Regions from separate parts of the Ruegeria sp. AL11 genome, predicted to be linked through region 1. Evidence: riboswitches for the same ligand, from Rfam matches in the RefSeq annotation. Region 1 holds a riboswitch; each other region holds the start of a gene.
What was found. A riboswitch is a leader RNA that binds a small molecule or an ion and turns the genes downstream of it on or off. The one in region 1 is predicted to bind cobalamin.

Region 1 (3,367 bases):
TTGGCGGCGGGGAGGAATTCGTCCCCTGACAAGGCCAGTGAGATACCCACCATGACAGTGGTGGCTGCAATGGCAAAGGCGCCGCCAATGCCGCCCCAAATTGCGCCATGAACAGGCGAACCGCGTCCGATCAGAGGTCGAAACAGCAGCCCCGCTAGTACGGCCGGAAAAGCGATGTTGAGCGTGTTGATCCCCAGCACCGTCAGCCCGCCGAAGCCGAAAAAGACTGCCTGTAGCAGCAGACCCACAAACAGGGCCGGGAAGGCGGCCCAGCCGAGCAGAAGCCCGGCCAGACCGTTGAGGATCAGATGCACCGACGACGGCCCAATCGGCACGTGGATCAGAGAAGCCACGAAGAAACTGGCCGCTAGCACCCCAGCTGTGGGGATGCGGTCCAGATCCAGCGACCTGAGGCCCATGGCAACCCCACCAGCGGCGGCAATAGCGCCGCCGATGACGACCGGGTTGGACAGGGCTCCGTCGACGATGTGCATCTGGGGTTACTCCATGTCCCAGGCGCGGATCCAGATCACCGCGTCCTGGCTCAGCTCTTTGCCTTCATGTTCGGTTTCCGGACCAGCGCCGAGGGCGGCAAAGCCCCAGTAGCCAGCTTTCGGGACACCGAAGGAGAAATAGCCGTTGGCGTCGGAAATAGCGACAACAGCGCCACCGGGCATCGGCGAAACGGTAGGCTCGGACGAGGCTTGGCTGTCGAAGCTGGGCTTGGCGGCCATGTACTCGATCTCAATCTCAGCGCCGGCAACCGGTTCGCCATTCGCCAGAACCTGACCGGTGAAGGTCGAACCTGCGATGACGTTGTAGGGCTTGTTCAGCGGCACGATCTCGGTCGCCAGACCTGCGGGGTTCATCCAGTCGGTCGGCAGTTCGTTGCGGTTCAGGAACGCCTTGGTGATCTGCTGGATATAGATATCCTCGGCCTCTTCGTAATAGGGCTCAGGCACGGTGACCACTACGTAGTCGCCCGAACGTTTGACCGGAACAGATCCCTGGAAGGCCGCGCCTTCGTTTTCGGGGCTCGAAAACCGGATGGGCTCCAGCGTGTCCAGCAGGTCGGTCTTTTCGCCATTGTGGATCACATAGAATTCCTGCGGCTTGTCCAGATCCATGACATGGCCGTTTTCAAACGGGTGCCAGAAGATCAGCTTGACCGGCACGTCGCCCGGCGCCTCGATCAGCGTGTCGGTGGTGTATTCCAGCAGAAAATGCGCCTGCGCCATCGCTGGAATCGCCAGCGCAGCCGCAGCTGTGCAAAATAGTTTCTTCACAAGGTCTTTCCTTCGTCCTTCGTGCCAACCCCGGCACGTTTCTTGCTTGATATCGGGACGAACGGAGCCATGTACCCAAAATAAGGGCATCGGCCCAATGCACACCCCAGCATCGGTGACACACCCCTTCCGAGGGTGCATATCCGGCAGGTCTCCTGACTTGCGGGTCAAAGCATGGGGCTGGCCTTCCCGGGTGGAACCCAGTGGCGTGTCAGCCCTGCTCACCGCCTACAGTTGCGGGGGCAGTTGCGGCATTGGGTGGATCAGAATTCCCCGCACCGCATTCCCTTTTCTCCGGGCGAACCCGGAACCGGACATGAGGACGCTGATGGCAGAGATTCCCATCACCGGTCAATCTCTATTTAAGACTGCAGCGATAACATCTTGTCGATAGGATCGGATGTTCCTGTTCTGCACGCTTGGTATTGAAGGCGCGCGTGTAAGCGACGACAAAAGGACGCGCACGCCTTCACCGCAATCTGGACATCAGAATCAGATGCATGCATCCTGCGCTGAGTCAGACTCCGGCGTAGCGCGCTTGTGTTCGGCGCCCTATTCCCCACACGCCCCGGAGGCCCAATGTCTGAGATCAAGCAAGGCGACACAGTTCGCATCCACTATACCGGCACGCTGTTGGACGAGACTGTCTTTGACAGCTCAGACGGGCGCGATCCGTTAGAGTTTGTTGTCGGTTCGGGCCAGATCATACCCGGCCTGGACAGCGCGATGCCAGGATTGGCGGTTGGCGACAAGAAGCGGGTCGAGATTGCCTGTGTCGACGCCTATGGTCCGATCAACCCGGCGATGCGGCAGGACATTCCGCGTGAAGGTATTCCGGACGACATCCCGCTAGAGCCTGGAACCCAGTTGCAGATGCAGACCCCCGATGGTCAGGCGCTGCCGGTAACGGTTGTCGAGGCGAACGAGGCCACGGTGACGCTGGACGCCAATCACCCGCTGGCCGGGCAGGACCTGATCTTCGATATTGAGGTTGTCTCGGTGAACTGAAGGCTTGAGGTCTTAGCCCCAAAGCCCGTCAAGCGCTGCACGGACCTGCGGTTGCGTGAAGAACACGAACAACACCAGCAATGTGGTCAGCGTCAAAAGCAGAACACGGGCGCGGGGGCTTAGGAACCCCGTTTTCCGTCTGGTCTGGGTGCCACGCGTATTGCTGGCAAGGATCTGGTCGGTTTTGCTCATGCCCATATCCCTGACGCCGAAAGATGGTCAAATCTTGGCGGCGTCTGGGAAAGATATGGTCACATGAAATCCGGCTGTGGCATTCCAAGCACGTGGAAACCGCCATCCACCCTGATGATCTCGCCCGAGGTGCAAGCCCCCGCGTCTGAGGTCAGGTAAACCGCCGTGCCGCCAACGGCCTCCAGCGTAGCGTTCGAGCGCATGGGTGCATTTTGGTCGCAGAACTTGTAGGTCTTGCGCGCACCGCCGATTGCCGCCCCGGCCAGGGTCTTCATCGGGCCGGGCGAAATCGCGTTCACACGGATGCCTTCGGGGCCGAGGTCGTTGGCCAGATACCGTGTCGCCGATTCCAGCGCGGCTTTGGCAACGCCCATGACGTTGTAATTCGGAACTACACGATTCGAGCCTTGGTAGGTCAGCGTCAGCAGCGAGCCACCATTGTCCTTCATCAGCGGATAGGCGCGACGGGCGACCTCGATGAAAGAGTAGGCCGACACATCCATCGAGTGCTTGAAATTGGCCCTTGTGGTGTTCAGAAACCGGCCTGTCAGCTCGTTCTTGTCCGAATAGGCAATCGCGTGAACGACAAAGTCGATGGTTGGCCAGCGTTCGCCCAACTCGCCAAAGGCGCGGTCCAGCGAGGCGTCATCGGTGACATCCGCATCCACCATGAAGTCGCTGCCGAGGCTTTCGGCCAATGGCTGCAGACGCTTCCCGAACGCGTCGCCCTGATAGGTGAAAGCCAGCTCAGCCCCTGCTTCATGCATCGCTTTCGAGATACCCCAGGCAATCGACCGGTCATTGGCGACACCCATGATCAGGCCGCGTTTCCCTTTTAGAACTTCCGACATCTCGTTCACCCGTTATACTTTGACAGGATC
Region 2 (3,367 bases), on a different contig from region 1:
CGTTGCCGGTTTGATAGTCCAGCAGGACAAGGAATTCGGGGTTCGAGGCGGCGACGGCCTCCCACGAGGTGCGGCCCCAGCTGGTGTCCATGTCGTGGGTAACGTTGACGCCGCCCGCTGCTGCGATCATCGCGTCGGGAATCGCGTATTTGCCTGCGGTAAACGGCGCATCGGCCGGACCATCCAGCAGGAAGACACGGGGTTTTTCCAGATCGGCGGTTTTGGCCTCGATCGTGGCCAGTTGGTCTTTCCAGCCCGAGACCAGCGCGTTCGCTTTGTCTTCGACCTGCATGACTGTGCCGAGACGCAGAACGTCGTCAAACAGAAGATCCATGCTGGCTTCGGGGCGGTCTTTGTTCAGGTGGATGCAGCTTTCGGTCAGCACCATGGTCTTGATGCCAAAGGGCTCCAGCGTGTCGGGGGTGACGTCGCCGCCGGGTTTCATGCCGTAATACCACCCGGCAAAGAACATGTCGGGTTCAACCGCGACGAGGTTTTCAACCGTCGGGTATTTCGGAGCGAGTTCGGGAATGTCACCGCGCTGCGCGTCGAAATCGGGGCTGGTCTTGTACCAGCCGGTGATGCCGGTCAGACCAACGATGCTGTCCTGAAGACCCAGCGCAAAGGCCATGTCGGTCATGTTCATGTCATGAACCACGATCCGCTCGGGCTTGGTGTCGAACACCAGAGGTTCACCGCAATTGTCGACGGTGATCTCTTGCGCGGCAGCGCCGCCCGCCAGCGCGCCTAGGACCGCAGCGGACAAGAGTTTCAGTTTCATCAATCTCTCCTGTTAAGATGAAAGCTTTCGTTTTCGGATGTCCAGCGCGGGGATCACGCGCCCTTCATGCTGGAAACACAAATAGTCAACACCAAAAGTCTCGCGCACGCGGTCTGGCGTCAGTACCTCGGCGACCGGGCCGAAGGCCGTCAGCTGAGCGTTCTTCATCAGGGCGACGTGGCTGGCGAATTCGGGGATCATGACCAGATCGTGGACGATCATCACAACCGTCACACCCAACTCGGCGACCAGAGACAGCATGTGCCCTTTGGCATCCGGGTCTAGGTGGTTGGTCGGTTCGTCCAAAAACAGCAGCGAGGGGTTCTGCGCCAACGCCCGCGCGATATGGGCGCGCTGACGCTCACCGCCCGACAGTTTTGCCATCTGTTTGCCCGCCAGATGAGACAGTTCAGTGGTGTCGAGCACGCGCTGCAGGTCCGTTTGCAGTGCCTCGGCAGATTTGTCGGCCCTGATTGGGATTTGTCCCAGCGCCACATAATCGCGCAGTTGCAGCCGCCCGTCGGGCATTTCCTGCTGGCCGACAACGGCAATTCGTCTGGCCCGCTCCAGCGACGACAGTTTCCGCAGGCTTTGCCCCTGAATACGCACATCGCCTAAAGCCAGCTTTGCGACACCGCACAAGAGGTTGAGCAGCGTCGTTTTGCCTGCCCCGTTCGGGCCAGCGACGGCCAGGATCGCGCCTTCCTCAAGGGTAAACGAGGTGTCGCGCAGCAGCACGTCGCCGTTCAGGGCGTAGTATTCCAGATTTTCAGCGACCAGAAAGCTCATGCCATGTCCTCCGGTGGCAGGCAGGGCATGCGCGACAGGGTTTTGGTATAGAGCGCCAAAGGACGGGTCGAGGCGCTGGTCCAGCCATCCTCGCTGTCCCGGAATTGATGGGCGAACTCCGCCAAAGCGCTCAGATCGGCAGGGGATTGAATATCGCCAAACAGGTATTGCGCCTTGCCTTTGGCCTGCAGTCCGACCGTCATCGGGCGGTTGCAACCGGCCATGCAGTCGATCAGGCGTGTAGAGAACCCCTCGGGCAGCTGGCTATCCAGCGTTTCCTTCGCCGCATGCGCGGGTATCGGCCCATTGCAGGTGCCGCATATCAGGACGAAATGGTCAGCCATGGCACGGGTCGCCAACTTGAACAAAAACCAAGTGAAGGCAAAAGCCATGAATTGCATTAGCACGCGGATGTGCCATCGAGCCTCCTTCCGGGACACCCCGCCCCGGGTTGGTTAAACTGTGATGGCAGGTCTCCTGACTTGCGGGTCGTTGCTTGGCCAACCTTCCCGACCTTAGGGGCCAGTGGTTTTGTGGCGTCGCTCTCCGCTTACAGTTGCGGGGGCAGTCACGGCATTGGCCCTCGGGCCGCACCGTATTCCCATTTTCATCCCTCAGGCACAGGCCGTCGGGAACCATCCAGAGCAGCTAGTCTGCTCACGCTCCTATTGTCAAGCGCCGGAATCGCGCTAACGGACCACGCGCAGGGTCGGCCTGCGCGCGCTTTGGCCCGGTCCGACGCCATCGGTCGGGAACTGGCTGGCCAGGGTCAAACCAGCCTGTATCAGATGGGCGTCCGTGTAGCCTCCGGTCAATTCGTTCAAGGCATCGCGCGCCGCCGGAGTTTCGTCGCGGCGCATGTGATGCAGCATCCGGAGCAGCGCACGTTCGTCAGATGTAAGTTCTTGCCGTGTTTCAACACAAAGCGGGTCGTTGAAGGCTAATCCACTAGGCCGGATGTGCAGCGTGGCCTTGATGATCTTGAAGACCAGATGCGCCAGAACCAGCCCCTGATCGCGCCCCCAACGCTCGGTCGCTACCGAAAAGGCATGTTGCCACGCCTGCGTTTTCGGCTGTGTTAAGCTTAGGATGAAGTGCCGCATGACAGGCAGCAAACCGCGTTCGAATCCGTCAAATTCGGTGAAGGGCAGTGTGTGGTTAGATGCCGAGTGTTTCATGCGCGTTCCCTATTGGGTTTTGGGGGCTTTCACGACCAAAGGGTGGACGTTTTGCGGAAGGATGTTTGGGTCAACCGGCGTTTCAGGACACGGTGATGCAGCGCGGACGGAAAAGCTGAGATCAGCCTCAATCGCCTGACTCTGTTTCGGTTTCAATGCGCAGCTATAGCGGCTGGCAACGGCGTCCATGGCCAACAGATCTGCGAGGGATTTTCGCATGTCAGGTTATCTTTCGGTCGCAAAAATGGGACCGGGCGATGATTCCAAGGAATCTGACTGGGTCGGCCGTTAACTGACTAAATTAGTCAGAAAATGCAAGCGCGAAATTCCAAATGAAGTCAGTAGTCGGCAACCAACAGGAAATCCGGGGCTGTGTCTTCTTCGATTGTTGAAAAGCGGGGGATCGGGTCTTCGAATACGTTGTCCGTCCGGTCGTCATTTACGGTTGAAACTTCGCCAATCAAGCAATCCCCACGTTCCGCCCAGAAGGCATGCCAGATGCCGGGCATCAAGGTCACGCTCTGACCTGGCTTCAGGCGCAGATGCTCTCCGGGCTGTATGGTAACAGGGCAGGCATCGCTGGGAACGGTGACCGGGGTATCGCGGTCGATACCGCCAT
Region 3 (3,367 bases), on a different contig from region 1:
CGGCATAGAGCCCCGCCGCCAATGCCATCTGCGCCAAGGCGGCCTGCGCTGCGACTTCACCGCCGGTGTCGCAGAGATGTGCCAGACGCCGCAGGGTCGAGACGGGCAGGGTGGAATACTCATCCAGCCGCGTATCCTCACGCCCGTCGGCGGGCAGGACGGCCAGCGCGATCCCCTTGGCCTGCGCCAGCGACAGAACTTGCTGCAACCCGTAGGCCCAGTAAGGCACGCCACCAATCAGGCGGATCAGAATGCCCTTGGCGCCCTCAAGCGTCTGTTCCACGTATGTGTCGACGGACAGAGGGTGTTTCAGCGCCGTCAGATTGGCCAGTCGCAGGGTCGGCATCCGCCCCTCCGGCCCGCCACCACGGTGCCAGCCTGCCGCGAAAGCGCCAAGGTCGCTGTCCGAGAAGGACAGCACCACCAAATCCGCCGGGCTCTGGCCCAGATCGGTTGGGGTTTCTGTTTCTTCTAACCCGTGGCTTTCGCGGAAGACGACGTGCATTGGTCTTACTCAGCGGCCTCGGTGACACCAGCGAGGATATCGCGGATTTCTGCTTCTCTGATGTCGTCATGTTCGGCGATCACCACCATACGCGAGCGGCGGTCTTCACCGGGCTCCCATGGACGGTCATACTGGTGACGCACACGAGCACCCACGGCCTGAACCAGCAGGCGCATAGGCTTGCCTTGAACGGCGGCATAGCCTTTGACGCGCAGGATGTTCAGCTCATTGGCCAGACGCTCGATCTTGGCGACCAGATCGGCAGGATCGGACTGTTCCGGCAGATCAACGATGATGCTTTCGAAATCGTCATGCTCGTGATCGTGGTGACCGTCGTGATGCGATGGGCGGGCGTCCATGTCATCCTCAGCAGCTGCTTCCAGACCAAGAACAACGCGGACGTCCACGGCACCTTCGGCCACTTCGACAACGGGCATCGGGCGAGGGGCTTCGGCGGCGATGATCTCTTTCGCTTTTGCCACGCCTTCGGGACCGGCCAGATCAGGCTTGGTCAGCAGGATGATGTCGGCGCAGGAAATCTGATCCTCAAACACCTCGGATAGGGGCGTTTCGTGGTCGATCGAGTCATCGGCCAGACGCTGAGCGTCCACCGCTTCGACATTCGGCGCAAAGCGACCGGCGGCGACGGCCTCGGCATCGGCCAGCGCGATCACGCCATCAACGGTGATCTTGGAACGTATATCGGGCCAGTCGAACGCCTTCAGCAACGGCTTGGGCAGGGCGAGGCCAGAAGTTTCGATCAGGATGTGATCGGGGCGCGGCTCCAGCGCCATCAGGGCTTCGATAGTCGGGATGAAATCATCGGCCACGGTGCAGCAGATGCAACCGTTCGCTAGTTCCATGATGTTTTCCGCCGGACAATCCGGGATCGCGCAGGATTTCAGGATGTCGCCATCGACGCCAACATCTCCAAATTCGTTGACCACAACGGCCAGACGCTTGCCCTGCGGGTTCTGCATCAGGTGCTTAACCAGAGTCGTCTTGCCCGAGCCCAAGAAGCCAGTGATCACGGTGACGGGGAGTTTTTCCAAGTTGCTCATTTCAGGGCTCCAATCGGGGGAATGCGGGCTGCGCAGTTTTTGCGGAAATGTTCAGGGCGCTCACGCCATTTGACCAAGCCGTCCTCGGTCGCGAGGTACTTGGTGGCGCCGTCAACGATCACGTCGACATGCTCGGTTTCGTTCAAATGTTCATAGACGAAGGTCCAGCGATCCGGGCCGCCGCGCAGCACGATGGAACAGCCCTCGTTGCAGTTCGACAAGCATTCCACGGCTTTCAGGGTAATCCCTTCCGGCAGCTCCGCCTGTTCAAGCGCCTTGTGCAACAGGGTGCCGGGGCGTTGCGCATCGTCTTCAACGGGCAGCCCGCGTCGACAGGTGGTGCAAACCAGCAATTCGACCGGAGCGGTCTCGGTCATGTCTCTCATCCCCCCAAATCCTCATCGTGGGGGACGGGGTTTCATGCGGGTCCCTTGACCCGACACCGGAACACCCCGTCCGGTTTCATCTTCGGGCGCTGGCAGGTCTCCCGGCTTGCGGATGTCAGAGTTGTCCTCTGTCGGATGTCCCGCCTTCCCGGCTTTGCGCCAGTGGCTTGGGCACCCTCTCCGGTCACGGTCGCGGGGGCGGCTGCGCTTGGCGGAAAACCCGTTGACGCATTCCCTTTTCATCTGTTCTCACAGACACCAACACGAGGCTCATGCGGCACGCACCCGCAGCTTGTCAAGCGCGATGCAGCCCAGACCGCTGCGGCACGTTGAAAAGCGACCTGCCAGCGTCGCTAGGCGGCATGAACATGGCGCTGATGCATGGTCGCATGGCCTCAAATCGCAAACGGAGGCGAAATCCATGAAAGTAGGTTTTATCGGGCTTGGGAATGTGGGTGGCAAGCTGTCGGGGTCATTGCTGCGCAATGGAATCGATCTGACAGTTCATGACCTGAGTTCCGATCTGGTCGAGGCCTTTGTCGCGCAAGGCGCCAAAGCGGCTGAAAACCCAGCCCAGATGATGCGCGATTGCGATGCTGTGATCACCTGCCTACCGTCGCCTGCGGCCTCGGACGCGGTGATGCAAGAGATGCTGCCTGAGGTTGGCCCCGGTAAGATCTGGATGGAGATGTCCACCACCGACGAGGCTGAGGTCAAGCGGTTGGGGGCATTGGTTCTGGAGCGCGGAGGGGCCGCCGTCGATTGCCCTGTCTCGGGTGGCTGCCACCGTGCGGCGACCGGCAATATCTCGATCTTCGCTGGCTGCGATCGCGACACCTTCGAACGCATTCTGCCCTTCCTTACGACCATGGGGCGGCGCGTTCTGCACACCGGAGAGCTCGGCTCAGCCTCGGTTCTTAAGGTGCTGACCAACTATCTGGCCACAGCCAACCTGATCACTTGTGCTGAAGCGTTGGTCACCGCCAAGGCCGCCGGGATGGATTTGAACACCACCTATGAGGCCATCAAAATCTCGTCGGGGACATCGTTCGTGCACGAAACCGAAAGCCAGGTGATCCTGAACGGTTCGCGCGATATTTCGTTTACGATGGATTTGGTGAAAAAGGATATCGGCCTCTTTCAGGACGTCGCCGATCGCGCCGGTGTTCCGCTGGAAATCAATCCGGTGATGATCAAGATCTTTGAAGACGGCATCGCCCGGTTTGGCGAGCGTGAGCTGTCGCCAAACATCATCAAACGCCTGGAAGAGGCCACGGGCTTGGACATCCGCGCACCGGGTTTTCCTACGGAAATGCAGGACGATGAGCCGGAAGAACCAGGGTACGAGGTTGTGCCTCAGGGGCGTTCCTTCTGAAAACTGATTTCCAGAGATGTTATTTAGAGGAAGGGGATGT
Region 4 (3,367 bases), on a different contig from region 1:
GATTGCCAGCATGAGGCCGAGCCCGGTTGCGCCGTGCAGGCCGCGATTGAGGTCGGCACGCTGGATGCAGATCGGCTGGACCGCTGGCGCAAGCTGCGGCGCGAGGATCAGCGCAACTCCGAGACCGTGGCCGAGGCGCGGGCACGCGACAAGGCTTTCGGCAAGATGGTCCGATCCGCGATGCACGGAAAATCCGCGCGGCGCGGCGATTGAAACACGGGCTGAAACAGGGGCGCCGGTCCACCGGCGCCCCCCATCAAGCGATCAATCGAGGCCAGAGCGCCGCATTGCGGCGGGCAAACACACCGATATGGCCGATTTCCGGAACGTCAAACTCTTCTGGTGACAGCAGGTTACGGCGCGCCTTTGGCCCGTAAAGTTCAGCCAACCGCCAAACGGCAGCTTCTGGGACCATCTCGTCATCCGTGAAGGCGAACAGGTCGACGGGAGTGTCCGCATCTTGCCATGTGGCATGCGGCAGGGTGTCTCCCATCTCGGGCAGGTAGCTGTGCGGCGCGGTGCACCACTTGCGCCACTGCCAATAGACCGCAGGCGGCAGGTCCGACCCGAACCCCAGAGCCTTGCCGGGCAAGTAGCCCAAACCGCGCACGACCAGAGGCACGTGCCCGTACCAGAATAACCCTGCCAAAGCGCGGTACGGCCAAGGATGATCGCGTAGTGTCACAAGGCCGGAACAGACGCAGATCATGCGATCAATCTTGTCGATATCCGGCTGTACCGGTCCCAACATCCCTCCAAGCGAATGGCCAATCGACCAATGCTGCGCCAGCGGGAACCGTCGGCGCATCTCGGCCCGCGCGGCGGGCATGTCCTGCAACGCCCAATCGGCCATCGAAATCTTCGACCAACGCTGTGGGCCCGATTTCGAATGCCCGAATTCCCGGTAGTCGTAGATCAGACAGGCGATATCACGATCCGAGGCCAACCATTGTGCGAAATGCTTGTAGTAGTCTCGCGGAACCCCTGTCGCGCTGTTGACCACCACTACGGTTTCGGGCTGCGCCACGGGCCGGTAGATCCGCCCGGACAGGGCACCATCCCCCACCGGGATCTGAACATCTTCGATCAGCACTGTTTGGTTTGCATCCAACATGGGCATCCTCGGTGGAAAACTGAACTGATGAGTTCACATTGCAACTTGACCCCAGACAGCCCATGCAAGTCAACTGCGATCCCGCTTGACCACGCGTCCACTTTGCGGATCGTCTTTCCGCAGCGCAGAAAGTTCAACTTGACTCAGAATGGTTATGAACGCTAGCGATGGTTCGATGGTTCCCGGCTTTCACAAGAAGTCGGGATGAAAAGGGAACACGGTGCGGTTTTCCCCGGCTTGCTCGGGACGAACCAAATCCGCGACTGCCCCCGCAACTGTAAGCGGTGAGCGATGTCGAAGAGCCACTGGCCGAAAGGCCGGGAAGGTCGGCAAAGCGATGACCCGCAAGTCAGGAGACCTGCCATCGTCAACATAACCCAAACTCGGGCGGGGTGTCCGGGCAGGCCGTGACAGACCCTATCTGCCCCACCTGATCCCAGCCCCTGTCCACCGCGCGGAGGGCGCAGGATGATCTGGAAGACGAAGACACATAGGTTCTCAGCAACCATCTGCCAACATACCGGCAAGACATGCCCTGCACTTGCACGGCTGGCGCGTTCGATGGTTGACGCGCTGGACCAAGCCGGTCCGGCGACCACATCGGATTTCGAAATAGAAGGCAGCAGCGACCTGACCCATTGCACGGACGGCTGCCACGCCCGGTTTCGGGCCAGCCAGTCTCAGGTGCGGGTCTATTGCGGAGCGGACCCTGATGTCGACAGTGAGGTCCTCGATCTCTATGCCGATTTGATGTTCGGTACCGACACGAGCAGCCTGCCTGCCGCAGCCATGACTTCCCTGCCCTGCGCCATGCTCGAGGCATCAGTGATTGCGCCACGCAAACCGGCCCCGGCGGAACTGCAACTGTCGGCTTAAGAATCCGCCAAAGCTCGGGCGGGCAAGGTGGCCCAGTGCTTCTGTGCATCGGTTTCGACTGCGCAGGGGCGCAGCTTGCGCAACCGGTCCAGTGCTTGGGTTGGAGCCTCGCCGCATTCGATCATCAACCTAAGCACCACCATGCCGGAGCGACCGCATCCGCCCTGACAATGGACAAGCACGCGCCCTCCGCCAGACAAAGCCTGACGCGCCGCGGCACTGACATCGGGCCATTGCGCATCAACCTCTGACGGTGGCACGCCGAAATCCTGAATCGGCAGATGCACCCAGCGGCTGGCGCGACCCTGAACGTCGCGGCCAAAATCGCGGGCTCCGAACTGGACCAGCTCGGCCTCGGTTGTCATCGAAAGCACGAGCCCCGGCCTCCAATCTCCAATCGTTTCAAGGTCGCCTGCATAGTCGCCGCCCTTTCCCGGCATCGACGTTAGGGCAAGTGTGCCCCCGCCCACTTGCAAAGCATGAATGACCAAATTCGTCATGACAGCATCCCCCCGGAAGCGTTGATCCTGACTCTAGGCTTGATTCACAATCTGAAGAGTGTACCCCTGACGCGCCAGTTTCCAAAACAAAATCGTTCTTCAACTCATGTGGACGCGGGCGGCGCGGGCCTCTACGCTGCGGTGACGTTCCGAATCCGCCAGAGCAGACATGACCGACTCAGACAGCCCCGCCTATCAGGTTCTCGCCCGAAAATACCGCCCGGAAACCTTTGCCGATCTGGTGGGTCAGGATGCGATGGTCCGCACGCTCAAAAACGCGTTCGAGGCGGATCGCATCGCGCAAGCCTTTGTCATGACAGGCATTCGCGGAACCGGTAAAACCACGACCGCACGGATCATTGCGAAAGGCATGAACTGCATCGGACCGGACGGAACTGGCGGACCCACGACCGAGCCTTGCGGCCAATGTGAGCACTGCGTCGCCATCATGGAAGGTCGTCATGTCGACGTCATGGAGATGGACGCCGCCAGCCGCACCGGCGTGAATGATATTCGCGAGATTATCGACAGTGTTCGCTACCGCGCAGCCTCGGCCCGCTACAAGATCTACATCATCGATGAAGTCCACATGCTGTCGACCAGCGCCTTCAACGCGCTGCTCAAGACGCTTGAAGAACCTCCCGCGCACGTGAAGTTCATCTTCGCCACAACTGAGATTCGCAAGGTTCCCGTCACGGTTCTGTCGCGCTGCCAACGCTTCGACCTACGTAGGATCGAGCCCGAGGATATGATCGGCCTGCTGCGCAAGATCGCCTCAGCTGAGAGCGCAGAGATTGCCGAGGATGCGCTGGCGCTGATCACCCGTGCTGCCGAGGGATCTGCTCGCGACGCGACCTCATTGCTGGATCAGGCGATC

Region 2: it holds a riboswitch for cobalamin, as region 1 does, so the genes downstream of both, ACR0IP_RS07735 (DUF1636 family protein) here and ACR0IP_RS10495 (DUF4198 domain-containing protein) in region 1, are expected to answer to the same signal.
Region 3: it holds a riboswitch for cobalamin, as region 1 does, so the genes downstream of both, ACR0IP_RS00315 (DUF1636 family protein) here and ACR0IP_RS10495 (DUF4198 domain-containing protein) in region 1, are expected to answer to the same signal.
Region 4: it holds a riboswitch for cobalamin, as region 1 does, so the genes downstream of both, ACR0IP_RS21840 (hypothetical protein) here and ACR0IP_RS10495 (DUF4198 domain-containing protein) in region 1, are expected to answer to the same signal.

The regions. Positions count from the first base shown of each region.
Region 1 is NZ_JBQFXO010000005.1:261,636-265,002, reverse strand. It holds gene cbiM (cobalt transporter CbiM) at 1-494, opposite strand, end outside; gene ACR0IP_RS10495 (DUF4198 domain-containing protein) at 501-1,286, opposite strand; cobalamin riboswitch at 1,415-1,616, opposite strand; gene ACR0IP_RS10490 (FKBP-type peptidyl-prolyl cis-trans isomerase) at 1,866-2,294, shown strand; gene ACR0IP_RS10485 (hypothetical protein) at 2,307-2,486, opposite strand; gene ACR0IP_RS10480 (enoyl-ACP reductase FabI) at 2,546-3,337, opposite strand; gene fabB (beta-ketoacyl-ACP synthase I) at 3,343-3,367, opposite strand, start outside.
Region 2 is NZ_JBQFXO010000004.1:42,758-46,124, reverse strand. It holds gene ACR0IP_RS07745 (ABC transporter substrate-binding protein) at 1-781, opposite strand, end outside; gene ACR0IP_RS07740 (ABC transporter ATP-binding protein) at 794-1,570, opposite strand; gene ACR0IP_RS07735 (DUF1636 family protein) at 1,567-1,914, opposite strand; cobalamin riboswitch at 2,021-2,225, opposite strand; gene ACR0IP_RS07730 (hypothetical protein) at 2,260-2,748, opposite strand; gene ACR0IP_RS07725 (hypothetical protein) at 2,758-2,967, opposite strand; gene ACR0IP_RS07720 (D-lyxose/D-mannose family sugar isomerase) at 3,087-3,367, opposite strand, start outside.
Region 3 is NZ_JBQFXO010000001.1:64,379-67,745, forward strand. It holds gene cobN (cobaltochelatase subunit CobN) at 1-505, opposite strand, end outside; gene cobW (cobalamin biosynthesis protein CobW) at 511-1,566, opposite strand; gene ACR0IP_RS00315 (DUF1636 family protein) at 1,563-1,943, opposite strand; cobalamin riboswitch at 2,027-2,230, opposite strand; gene ACR0IP_RS00320 (NAD(P)-dependent oxidoreductase) at 2,257-3,327, shown strand; tRNA gene ACR0IP_RS00325 (tRNA-Cys) at 3,367-3,367, opposite strand, start outside.
Region 4 is NZ_JBQFXO010000017.1:1,155-4,521, reverse strand. It holds gene rsgA (ribosome small subunit-dependent GTPase A) at 1-213, shown strand, start outside; gene ACR0IP_RS21845 (alpha/beta hydrolase family protein) at 257-1,114, opposite strand; cobalamin riboswitch at 1,275-1,494, shown strand; gene ACR0IP_RS21840 (hypothetical protein) at 1,583-1,990, shown strand; gene ACR0IP_RS21835 (phosphatase domain-containing protein) at 1,987-2,490, opposite strand; gene ACR0IP_RS21830 (DNA polymerase III subunit gamma/tau) at 2,660-3,367, shown strand, end outside.